DNA from 3 places in the Psychrilyobacter piezotolerans genome. Region 1 is predicted to be linked to each of the others. Evidence: riboswitches for the same ligand, from Rfam matches in the RefSeq annotation. Region 1 holds a riboswitch; each other region holds the start of a gene.
The links. A riboswitch is a leader RNA that binds a small molecule or an ion and turns the genes downstream of it on or off. The one in region 1 is predicted to bind cyclic di-GMP.
Positions count from the first base shown of each region.

Region 1 (4,419 bases):
AATCCTCTATCTTATTGATTGATTTTTTCTGGTCCATTAATTTTCCGTAAAAAGAGGAGAGGCATTTTCTCTTTACCAGCAGCTCCAAGGGCAGTTTTCCAAATGGATTATGGTATAAAAATTTCAAAAAATTTTCTCCCGGAACATTTTCTACCAATATCATATTGGTTTTTCTATCTATATATTCAATCTTATCTAATTTCATATTATATCTCCCTGTCAACTTTTATATTTTAATGGTTATCCTATATATTATATCATAAAATATATGTATTTAGAAAATCTGCTTTTCTTATGATAGTTTTTAAGGTTCTCTGCAACAATTTTAAAGGAATTATCGTTTTTTTTAGTAATTGGATAGTATGAAATAAAATAAGCTAAAGTAAGGAGGAGGACCTTTGAAAAATAAAGTACTTATGCCATATTTAATTGTAATAGCCATAACTTTAACATTGATATCCTTAGATATGCCATTTCCAAAAGTAGAAAATCCAACAGCCTGGGATATCATAAGCGAACTTTTAATCTGTATCCAACCTTTAATATGGATATGTTTTGGAAAAATTGCCTTTAGAAAAATTTTTATACGTAGTTTATATGTAGGTGGGTCCATTATATTTTATACAGGTGCATTACAAAATGTAATGGATGAAATATATGAGATAGAAGGGTTTCTATCTCATATAGACAAAGTTTTAATGCCCATTGGACTAATGCTGATATCAATGGGAGTTGTTTTGTCTGTTTTAAATGAAAGGAAAGATAATTTCTATATTTCACAAAAAAGTATAAAAGATCCATTGACAAAATTGTACAACAGACGTTATTTAGAAGAAAAGTTAGAGTCTATATTAAATGAATCGACTGAAGTTAATCATGAAATATCCATAGCCTTTATTGACATTGACAATTTTAAGAAAATTAATGATACAGTGGGTCATATAAAAGGAGATGAAATTTTAAGATACATAGGTAAATTAATAAATGGTTCCATAAGAGAATCAGATTATGCCTTTCGGTATGGTGGAGATGAATTTTTGATAGTATATCAAAATACAACTGCGGAAATAGCTTTAAAAATAACCGAACGGATTAAAGATAATTTTAAGAAAAATATTTTATTTCATAATTACAACCTAAGTCTGAGTTCAGGTATAGCATCCTATCAAAGGTCTGAAAATTATAAGGAGTTTATCAGGAGAGCAGATCAAGCGATGTATAAATCTAAAATTAACGGTAAGAATCGAACAACCCTAGCTGCTACTCCTTAAAGGAATCATCAAAAATTGTTATATTTTATATGCTTATTTCATTTTTATGGATATTATTTTCTGATAAAATTCTATACACGATGGTTAAAGATGTTGAATCCTATAAGTCACTCCAAACTTATAAAGGATCAAGATTTAGATAGTTTTTTAACAAAAGCTGATAAGGCCCTCTACAAAGCCAAAGAAAATGGAAAAAACAGATATAGTTTTTAGTGGAGTAGAGTAATCTTAATGATTATTCTATTTTTTATTATCTAGAGAATTTCAGTGCTGGCGTTGAAGATATTACAATATTTTTGCAATTAAATATGAAGAAAGGCTTTCAGAATATCTATTCTAAAAGCCTAACTAGTTTAGTAATTAAGATTTGAATGAAAACACAAAAGTTGTTACACTCCCCTGTATTAAATATTAAAATACGGTAATAGATAATTTTACTTCCTATTTTTTACATTATACTAAAACCTTTGCTGGATAATATTTTTGTTTTTATGTGCTAACGGGTCCAATGAATCTATTTTTAAAATAAAGTTATAGTCCGCGATAGCTCCATTGTAATAATCTAACCTCTCTTTTATTATTGCCCTGCTGTGATACGCCTGCAAATATTCAGGGTTTAGCTTTATAGCTGTATTATAATCTTTCATTGCACCTAGGTAATCTCCTAATTTAAACTTTAAATTGCCTCTGTTAAAATAACTATTTGGATTATCTGGATTGGATTTAATAGCTTTATCATAACTTTTCAGCAACCCTTTTTCCTCTTTTGATTTTACTTTTTCACCTGAATAATTATTTTTAATAAGTCTGTTGATTAGAATTTTAAGCATCTTGTCCCCCTAAAGAAACTTTGACAACTGGCTGTCATATCCATTGCAAGACTCAGACCCTATAGTTTTGCGTCACAAAGTTTCCTTTGCTTTGCCTTTTTTCAAAATTATTTATTTTTTTAATATATTTTTATTCTAGTTATTATAACAAAAATTAACATATAGTGCATTTTTTATAGAAAAAATTTAAAAACAGTCAAATCCTATATTAGGATAACGGCATAAAATACCAAAGGAGTTGCCTGTTCAATGGATATCTCTACGATGAGATAATTTTTTTTACCACATCATCAAATGTATAGTTCTTAAGGCTTGCAAGTTTAGGAAGAAGGCTTGTCTCTGTCATTCCAGGACAGGTATTAACCTCTAAAAAATAGATTTTGTCATCTGATAATATAAAGTCACTTCTAGAAGCACCGCTTAATTTAAGTTCATCGTGAATAAGCTTAGCATTCCTCATGGCATTTTCATAGATTTCTTTCGATACCTTTGCAGGGTACTCGTAATCGGTCTTTCCTCCTGCATATTTTGACTCATAGTCATATATTCCACCATGGGGAATTACCTTCAACACTCCAAGAGTTTCTCCATTTAAAATTCCTGCAGTCAGTTCTATTCCCTTTATATACTCTTCTATTATCACACTTCTATCTGATAGGTTTTCCAAAGCAACTTCTGCATCTTCCATATTTTTACAAATATAAAGCCCCATACTGGATCCTTCTTTTGACGGTTTTATCACTACCGGAAACTTATCTATCTCCTCTTTGTTTGGATAGGTCTTGGGGATTCTTATTCCCAAACTATCTGCTATCCTTTTAGTTATAATTTTATCCATTGCAACTGCACTTGGAGCTGCTTTAGACCCTGTATATTTTTTTCCTAAAAGATCAAGTAAGCCTTGAATCCTTCCGTCCTCTCCACACCCCCCATGTAGAGATAAAAATGCCAGATCATATTCATTTTCAATGAATGATGCGACCAGGTTTTCACTTGTTAAATCCACTCCATATGCATCGTATCCCTGTCTTATTAAGCTGTTTAATACTGCACTCCCTGTTTTTAGTGATACTTCCCTCTCAGTTGATGTTCCCCCCATAAAAACTGCAATTTTCATCTTTTCCTCCTATAATGATTATTTTTAGACCTCTATTCCAGATATCTTTTTTACTTTTTAAAGGTTTTCTTTATCCTGCAGATTTTTTATACCTGGTTGCCTTTACAAATAGATCAGAAGGATTAACAGTTATTTCATGTTGTTGAATAACATAGCCATGATCAGATAAAATATCCCTTACCATTGCACCTATAAGCTGTTTAAACCTGTTTAATTTCACATGATTTTTCAATGGGAAATTATTTATAAGGTCTTTTTGTAATGCAGTGACTGCAGGTTTTTTAAGATACGTAGCCGTTTCCATTTTGATTAAACTTTCTCTTGTTTTAAGGAAAGCCCAAATATCTTGGGACAATTGACTATATTGTCCTACCAATAGATCGTTAAATTTCTTGTCTGTATACATAGCTATTCCTCCTTATTTTAAACCCCATTGGATTGAAAGGGTCTTAATTTTAAAGCATCTTATATTTATGATGTCTTCTTTTTTAGATATACTGCAATTTAACTTTTTTCCTTTAACTTTGATGCATTGAATAAATTTTTTAGAAATTATTAATTATTTTAATTCTAAATTTCTTGATTTAATCTATTTCTAGGCATCGACCTCAAATAAATTATTTATAAATCTACATTCAAAAACAGCAAGTGGTGGATTAAAGCGACTTGCTGTTTTTTATTCTTATTTGAATACAGTTTGATTTCTACCATTAGTTTTTGCCTTATACATATTGCTGTCAGCTCTTTTCATTACGATATCTGCATCTTCCCACTCTTTATAAAAAGTTGCTCCAAAACTTGCAGTAATTTTATTATCTATCCCCTCTAACACTATATTTTCACATTTTTTTCTGAGTTTTTCAGAAATATCGAATAAATAGTTTTCTTCCCTACATTGCACAATAATGCAGAATTCTTCTCCACCCATTCTTGCAACTATATCTTCTTTTCTAGTATTATCTTTAAGCATTTGGGAAAATTTAATTAAAACTAAATCTCCTACGTCATGTCCATAGGTGTCATTAAAATTTTTAAAGAAATCTATATCCATAAAAATTATCCCTATATTAAAATAATTATTTCTTTTTTTTAGAGATATTAATTCTTTCAAACGTTCAAAGAAAAATTTACGATTAGCAATTCCAGTAAGAAAATCAGTATTTAGTAATTGAGTGATTTTTTCATTAGCTAATTTTAACTC
Region 1 covers NZ_QUAJ01000051.1:3,010-7,428, forward strand. Annotated here, with positions in the region: gene DYH56_RS15215 (phosphatidylserine decarboxylase) at 1-205, opposite strand, end outside; gene DYH56_RS15220 (GGDEF domain-containing protein) at 399-1,271, shown strand; gene DYH56_RS15225 (tetratricopeptide repeat protein) at 1,730-2,101, opposite strand; cyclic di-GMP riboswitch class I at 2,121-2,207, opposite strand; gene DYH56_RS15230 (D-alanine--D-alanine ligase) at 2,361-3,218, opposite strand; gene DYH56_RS15235 (hypothetical protein) at 3,289-3,624, opposite strand; gene DYH56_RS15240 (GGDEF domain-containing protein) at 3,901-4,419, opposite strand, start outside.

Region 2 (4,419 bases), on a different contig from region 1:
AGTTATTAATATAATCAAATTAAAGGTAAAATTTTTTTAATTTTCCTCGAAAATCCTTTCAAAATTTTTATGTTTTTTTATAAAAATTTTAACTATTTCAGGGTCAAAATGTCTGCCACTTTCAGATCTTATTATCTCTATAGATTTTTCATGGGTAAAGGCTTTTTTATAAACCCTTTCCTGACGCAATGCATCGTATACATCTGCCAAAGCCACTATCCTTGCTTCAATTGGGATCTCTTCTCCTTTTAAACCTTTTCCATATCCCAGACCATTCCATTTTTCATGATGATATCTGACTATATTTAAAGCTACCGGACTAATATCCAGATCTTTCATAAGATTATATCCTATTTCCACATGATTTTTCATTGTTTCAAATTCTTCCTCTGTCAATTTCCCGGGTTTTTTTAATATATTATCAGGTATCCCTATCTTTCCCACATCATGAAGGGAAGCATATAATCCTATTTCATTTACAAAATAATTCGGCATTTTAAGTTCTTCAGCCAATAATTCTGAATATTTGTTTAATCGTTTTATATGTGCACCTGTATCTTCATCGTTGAATGTATTGGCATTTTCCAGAGTTTCAACCAGACCAATAGTTAATTTTTTTAACTTCATAGAAGTGTTTTTAAATTTTCTTAAATGATTATAAACGAAACTTAGCAGGAGAATTGAAACTGCGGAGATAACTATAGATAATTTATAATCTTTTGCTATTTTTATTTTTTGGATAAAAAATTTATCTTTATCTTCTTTTATTCTATAAGAAAATTCATTGTTCAATGAATTTATTAAAAAATAAAGGGTTTTATCTTCTTTGGGTATTCCAAAACTTAACTCCAGCTTATCCTGGATAGTCCCTGCAACCTGCAGATCTCTTATACTATATAATTTTGAAAAATAATCAATTTGCTGCAATTCCCCTATTAAAATATCCGCTTTTTTAGAACTTACTGCTGTCAATACTTCTCTTATATTTTTAAACCTTATTAAATTATTCCCTAATCCTTTATACAAAAGATACCTTTCAATAAAAGAATTTCTTACTACAGCAATACGATATTTTTTTAGATTATCAAAATACGGGACGTAGCTTTCATCACTACTATTAAAAATCAATAATGGTATCTGGGTATAAGGTTCTGTTATGAGTATTTCTTCATTTTCAGATATTAATTCTTCCCCATTGACACTCAGTATAAATGGGTCTACATCAAAATCTATATTTTCTCTTTCAAACTCTATTTGTATTCCCAATATTTTATCAATTTCATAGAAGTAATTATTTAAAAATCCTTCTGGGACCTTATTTTCATTGATATAGAAAAGCTGTGGAAATTCTTCAAAGGAAGGAAGAAAAACCTTTATTTTTTTCCTGTTTTTAATATATTCTTGAATTTCATTGGATATCTCCAACTTATTTTTCGTATAACTCAGTGTTTCCTCATGAAAAAACTTCATTGTCAGATCTTTATTATCAAAAATTCTCTCTATAATATCTAACAAAGGCTGAAATTCTGCCTTTCCTCCAGTATAATAATCCGTTTTAATAACTTTTGAAAAATAATTTAATTTTACATTATTGTTTGGCGTTTTGACTAAATATTTTAAAGCCTCCTGATAATCTTCGATATAAACATCCGCCTCTTTAGACAATATAGCTTCTACAGCTTCTTTTTGATTTGGTTTAGAGATCAATGTAATTAGGTTCCCGTATTTCTTTATAATTTTATTTTTTATCTGGTCTCCCTCTTCATAGACAATTTTTTTTCCAAAATTATCTTCTTTAAAATCAATAGAAGGATAATCTTTTCTGGTAATCGCAACTCCATCTAATTCAACAGGTGTATCTATATACTCATATTCTTTATTATTTCTTTTATAGTCTTCTACACCCATTACTATATCAGGAATCCCCAAATCTACAGAACTCTCAAATATTTCAGTATCTTCATCGATTATGTTAAAACTAAGTCCTGTGTTTTCTTCCAATACTTTAATTATATTAGGAAAAACACCCTTTCTTTTTCCCTTTGAATAATAATTTAATATCCCTCTGTCCTTATCCAAATAAATCGTTATATTTTTATTTTTATTTGCTGTAATCCACTCTTTTTCATCTTTATTTAATGGAATATTTAAATTTTCTATCCCATAAATAGAAACACTCAATAAAATAAAAATTGAAAATAATAATTTATTCATAAACCACCCCTTTTTTTATTCATTATTAATATTTTAAAGCAAATAAAAAAGAGGCTACATTGTAATTATACAAATAGCATACCTCTAAAAAAGTTGCGGCAACTGGCTGTCATATCTTAAGAGACTTAGACCCTTTAGTTTTGCGTCACAAAATTTCCCCTGCTCTGCCTTTTTCAGAATTATTCCCTGGATTATATATATTTTTACTTTAAACAAAATATTATAACTTTATTATCATAATAACAGAATAGATTAAAAACTTCAAATAAGGATATTCTTTATAGACTATATCTGACACACCTACTTTATATTTACCGTAGATAACATTATCCTAAAAATTCTTCTCGATACTTTAAATCAGTAGGGGAAAAATATAGCTTAAAGTTTAAATTTGTGGTACAGTATGCCTAAATATATAGTTTGGGAGGAGCAGCATTATGAATATAGGATATCTTTTGATGATATCATCAATGATTATATGGGGAAGTATCGGGATATTTGTACGATATATTGATCAGCCGCCAGAGGTTATAGTCTTTTTCAGAGTATTTATAGCATTTATAGTACTTGGAATATTAAAATTTACAAAAAAGAAAGATAGCACAAGCAATAAATTGTCTTTGAAAGAATATTTAATCCTTTCTATGAGCGGATTATTTATTGCTCTCAATTGGTTTTTCTTTTTTCGGGCAATTAAAGTTACAACTATTGCTTCAGCAACAATGAGTTACTATGTAGCCCCTGTTATCGTAACTATACTTTCTGTTTTTCTGTTAAAGGAAAGTATCAATAAAAGAACTTTAATTGCTGTTGGACTAAGCTTTTCGGGGATAATTTTAATGACCCTGATGGGGTCTCAAAAAGGCAGTAATTTTAGCATGACAGGTGTGGGGTATGGGTTGATCGCGGCATTTTTTTACGCCTTAGTTACAATCAGTGTAAAAAAATTGAAAGATGTTCCATCCCATAAAATCAGTTTATTTCAAATGGGAATCTCCTCCTTGATCTTTTTTCCTGTGATCAAAAATATGAAGAGATTCAATACCCTGTCTTTAATCTTAATGATTATAGTGGGGGTCATCCACACATGTATAGCATTAAACCTCTATTTTGAAGGAATAAAAAGAATAAAAGTTCAGCATGTGGGAGTTTTATCCTATATAGATCCATTGGGAGCTGTTATATTAGGAGGAATATTTTTTAATGAAATGCCAGGAATCCCAACAATTATAGGAGGGGGGATGATTTTATCGGCCACCTATCTAATTTTAAAAAGAAAAGGGTAAAATTAAAAGGACTAAAATTATATTTCTAACCAGTAAAAAGAGAGCTGTAACAGCTCTCTTTTATTTTATAATTTTTTATTAAATTTGATATATCGATACATATATTGTAACAGGTTACAATATATGTAACTTTTTTTTAATTTTTAAAACTATTTACAAGGGTAGATATATGATATATAGTTAATTTATAAGCATTTTGATTCCAAAGTGGACATAAGAGCATCTATTGTCATAATTAAATTTGAAAAAAAACAATTAAAATCAGTATTTAAAGATTTAATATAAGCACTGTTTTCAATAGATAAATTCAGAAAAGAATTTTGTTGTATAGTATTTTCAATATTACATGTAAAAGAGATAACTTTTATATCATTTTTTATACATTTGTTTAATTGCTTTACAGAATACTTCGTTTCTCCAGATTCAGAAATAATAATAGCTAAAGGAGACTTTGTATGAGGTGTTTCTAAAAGTTCTAAATGTTCATTTACAAATGCAAGATATCCATGCTTTGTTAAGCGCTCTTGAAAATAACGGCTTATAATTTTTGAAAATCCATTCCCCATTATGTAGATAGCTTCATTAGAAGATGTTTCTAAGATTTTTTTTAACTCTTCCAGTTTAGTATGGTTTTTTTCAAAATAATTTATAAATTCATGATTTTCATGATTTTTGGAAGTTAAGCTTTTAAAATGATAAACCATATCCACAAAACCTTTTAAGTTCATTTTTTTAGCAAGATGCATGACTACAGATGTAGAACAAAAACAATCTTTAGCAACTTTACGAACCCCATAGTCTAAAACATCATCTAAATTTTCTAAGATATAAGTTAAAACAATCTCTTCAGATTGAGTCAAAGAATATTTACTAACTAATTTACGTATACTGATACTCATAATAATTCACACCTTTATAA
Region 2 covers NZ_QUAJ01000006.1:39,564-43,982, reverse strand. Annotated here, with positions in the region: gene DYH56_RS04695 (HD domain-containing phosphohydrolase) at 37-2,214, opposite strand; cyclic di-GMP riboswitch class I at 2,309-2,393, opposite strand; gene DYH56_RS04690 (DMT family transporter) at 2,652-3,500, shown strand; gene DYH56_RS04685 (MurR/RpiR family transcriptional regulator) at 3,686-4,399, opposite strand.
Region 2: another riboswitch for cyclic di-GMP. It lies ahead of DYH56_RS04695 (HD domain-containing phosphohydrolase); the one in region 1 lies ahead of DYH56_RS15225 (tetratricopeptide repeat protein).

Region 3 (4,419 bases), on a different contig from region 1:
GGGTTTGGAGTAAATAATTCCATATTTTGCAGCAGCACTTTTGATGAATTCATGGTCATCGGCATTTTCAAAACCTGCTTGCAGTGTGTTGTGATCAATATATGCAACAGAAAGATCCGTTTTTATATCTTTAATATTCATAGCTTCTAATTGCAAATAAACCATCGTCCCGGTAGAGTCCTGGGTAAGGGTTTGGTTGACTTTAACGGTTATTTCTGAACCGGGTTTTAATTCCCCTGATATCAGATTATTTTCTAAGATTTTATACGTAAGCGATTTTCCCATTTTGACCTCCTCGTAGAATATATTTTTAATTCTTAAATTTTCATTTAAAAATTATACTTCCTGTTAACTCGTAGTTCATCATTAAAAATAATGATAAAAACTTTTATTATATATACAATATATCTTTGCACATGAAATTGTCAAGATATATTTGTAAAAAAACAAATATATTGGCTGGATCAAAGAATTTTCTAAGTTTTTAAATAGAAAATGCATATATAAGGTTAATGGTTGTTGAGTGTATCATTCATTTCGTGACTATGATGGTGTCGTTGGCCGAAAGGATAGAAAGGAGAAATGAAATAGCCGAATTTATAACAAGCGGGTCACTAACAACCATACTTTAATACTGCCTTATTAAAATAAGTTATACAAAATTCTTTTGTAATTAAATAACATAATAAAATCAGGACAAATTTCTTGAAAAAATAAGACATTTTTTATTATAATTGAATAAGGGCAGAACTAGTTTGTTATAATTAAAAATAAAAAAATATTCAAATAAAGGGGGACGAAAGGTATGAATAAATATGATGGCATATTATTGGAGTTAGTGGATGATTTTTCAAAATATGAATCGGTGGATGGGGTTCTTTTATCGGGTTCGAGAACTACTCCTGATTTTGATAAGGATTCGGATTATGATTTATATATATATTCTAAAGGTGAGATCCCATTGGATTTCAGGAAAAAAATAGCAGATAAGTATTTTAATTATGCTGAATTAGATAACACAACCTGGGAGAGAGAGGACCAGGGGTTCTTCAGGGGGAACGGTGTTCAGGTGGATATTGTATACAGGGATGTAGAATTTATAGAAAGGGTATTGGAGGAGATAGTTATAAAATGTACAGCCTCAACAGGATACAGCACTTGTTTTTGGGCCAACTTCATTAAATCAGATATCCTCTACGACAGGGACGGGAAATTAGAGAACCTGCAAAAAAAGTTTGATATTGAATATCCGGAAGAATTAAGAAAAAATATAGTTTCAAAAAACTTTCCCCTCTTAAATAAAATAATACCAGCCTATACCAACCAGATAGAAAAGGCCTTAAAAAGAAATGACATCCTAAGCGTCAACCATAGAATCAGTGCATTTTTTGAAAGTTATTTCGATATTATTTTTGCAATAAATATGAAACTTCACCCTGGAGAAAAAAAACTCCTAAAAATTACAAAAGAACAGCTGGATCACACCCCGGAAAATATGGAAACAGACATAAGGGAATTGTTTGAAAACCTGTATAAAAGGGAATTTGATATTGTAGACAAATTAAATGTGATTACCGGCAGATTGGAGAGTCTGTTAAAAGAATTAAATTTAATATTTTAATGTAAGATCCAAAAGGAAATGGATTAAGTTTGATCCACAGGGGGAGTGAATGAAAAGGTGTGATTGGTGTATAGGAAATGAACTCTATGAAAAATATCATGATGAGGAGTGGGGGAAGGTTGTCCATGATGACAGAACCTTGTTTGAATTTCTGATCTTAGAATCTGCCCAGGCAGGGCTCAACTGGCTGACTATATTGAAAAAAAGAGAAAACTATAGAAAAGCCTATGATAATTTTGATTATAATATGGTGGCTGAATACAATGAAGAAAAATTTGAAGAGCTGATGAATAATAAAGGAATAGTCAGAAACAGATTGAAGATAAGGGCTTCCATAAACAATGCCGGAAGATTTATGGAGGTTCAAAATGAATTTGGGAGCTTTTATAGATATCTATGGAATTTTACAGATGGTAAGCAGATAATAAACAGGGTAGAAAAATTGGAGGATCTTCCTGCAAAAACAGAACTTTCAGATGCCATAAGTAAAGACATGAAAAAAAGAGGATTTAAATTTATAGGAACTACAATCATCTATGCTTATTTACAGGCAGTAGGAGTAGTAGATGATCATTTGGAGGGGTGTGTGGCTAGGAAGTAAAGCAACGTGACGCTGCATCCAGAATTATTATCAAAAACAAAAAAGGATTATATGAGTAATTTTACTTATATAACCCTTTTTTTAATACCTTTACCCTTAGTCTCTTTTTCAATGGTAATTATTTCATCTACAATATTTGTCTATTTATTTGGGCTGAACATAAAAAAAATTGACAACAAAAATAAAATGCACTATATTGTAAAGAAATGACTAAAAATATTACAGTTTTAATTAAAATTCAATAATTTTTTAATTAAAATTTAAAATGTTGGCAAAATAGGAGAAATCCTGTGACGCAAAGCTATAGGGCCTTTAAAATGGCAGCCAGTTGCAGATCTTTCGGGATCTGTATTTTTTTTGTAGTTACTACTTTTGATTTTTGTCCGCTTGAGACACGAGTATCTAAATTACTTTTATTTGAAATAAAATAATTTAGAATGTGGCTAGAGACGGAAACAGGAGTAGTATGAAGAAAATTCTAAGGATTCCATCCTTAACTGGCTCTATTTACTTTTTATCTGAAAAAGAAATAGAGGAAAGAAAAGCAGACTTTTTCTAAATGATGTTATAGGGGTAAGTCAGAGGTAATTACCGTCTTTTTACAGCTTCAGTCCTCGTTACACTGCGGAACTTATTCTGTTGTACGACTGAGTAGAATTTTTACTGAGAAGTAGAGTAACATCTAGAAAAAGAATTTTTAAATAAAAAAAATGCTAGAAAGCAGAAATTTTTTATAGGGGATGGGGTTATGGAAGATATGAATGAAATAGTGAATCGGATACTAGATGAAGATAAGGAGATAAAAAATAGCTCGAGTGGTACCAACGGGACATTGACTATAGAAGAGTTTATGGAAGAAAATTATGAGGTAAAGAAAGAGTTAGAAGAAGGGGAGGAAGTTCGGTATATAGCCTATGAACCATCAGATGCTACTGGGATATTAAGGTTTATAGTACCTATCTATGTATGTTTTTTAACTGCTTGTACTTTTTTTATTATCACTTCATATACTGGGAATCGTTGGATATTTTTACCTACTTTTATTTTATTTCTGCTTACAATAATATTTATCATGAGTATGGTTGAGGATACTGTAATTTTTACAGATAAATCATTGATTATAAAAAGGAAAAAATATAGTAAAAAATTTATCTATAGTGAGATAAAAAGGATGAATGTCAATATTTCCCCGGGATGTTTTTCATACAGTATTTATAGTGATAAAGAAAAAATTGGGGTGATTACAACAAATTACAACAGATTTCAGTTACCTCAAATTTTATTAAAATTTAAAAGCGAATTAAAAATACAAGATGAAATAATGACATCTAAATTATTTAAAATAAAGATACTATTAATAGTTTTAATAATGGGATTAATAGGCACTTATCTTGAGCTTTCATCATATTTATTTTTTATGAATTTAATAATTTTATATTTTGATATTATTTTAGTTACTACATATTTTAAATTACTAAAAAAAGGAAGAATAAAAATAGTCTTGATAAAGAAAAAACTAAAAAAAGTAACTTAGAAAATCCAAAGAATTTGAACATATTAATAAATAAAATATTGGACGAAGACAGTACAATTAAAAACAGTTTGACTGGTACCAATGGAGAATTAACAATAGATGAATTCATGGAGAAATATCCGAAAATAAAGAAAAGGTTAGAGGTGGGGGAAAAGGTTCGATATATTGCTTATGAAAAGATAAAATCTAAAAAACGTGAATTCAACAAAATTTATTTTGGATCTTTTCCTTTGGCAGTAGTCTCACTGATTATTACAGTTTATTATAGTTGGCTTTTCTTTCCAATTTTTATGACATTTTTTATGACATTTTTATGTTCTCATGAATTTGCACAAGAATCAATAATTTTTACCAATAATTCACTACTTACATTAAAAAAAAATAATAAAATAAATAAAATATTATATAGTGAAATAAAAAAAGTGGTTTACAATAAAACTCCGAAAAATCCTGAATTTGGAAATTTGATTTTAAAAGGGAAGGAAAATAAATTAATATGTTCTGAAATCTATTTTTCTAAAATCAATCTTTCAAATATAATTTATAAAATAGGTATTTCTAAAATGGGAACCACAGAAAAAATTCTAACGTCTATTGCTTATATAGGACTTATAATATGGGTGTTTTTAGCCTTGATAGCTATTATAGACTTTTATGTTTTTA
Region 3 covers NZ_QUAJ01000026.1:14,211-18,629, forward strand. Annotated here, with positions in the region: gene DYH56_RS12575 (aconitate hydratase) at 1-285, opposite strand, end outside; gene DYH56_RS12580 (DUF4037 domain-containing protein) at 806-1,621, shown strand; gene DYH56_RS12585 (DNA-3-methyladenine glycosylase I) at 1,671-2,222, shown strand; cyclic di-GMP riboswitch class I at 2,483-2,558, shown strand; gene DYH56_RS12595 (hypothetical protein) at 2,971-3,756, shown strand; gene DYH56_RS12600 (hypothetical protein) at 3,771-4,419, shown strand, end outside.
Region 3: another riboswitch for cyclic di-GMP. It lies ahead of DYH56_RS12595 (hypothetical protein); the one in region 1 lies ahead of DYH56_RS15225 (tetratricopeptide repeat protein).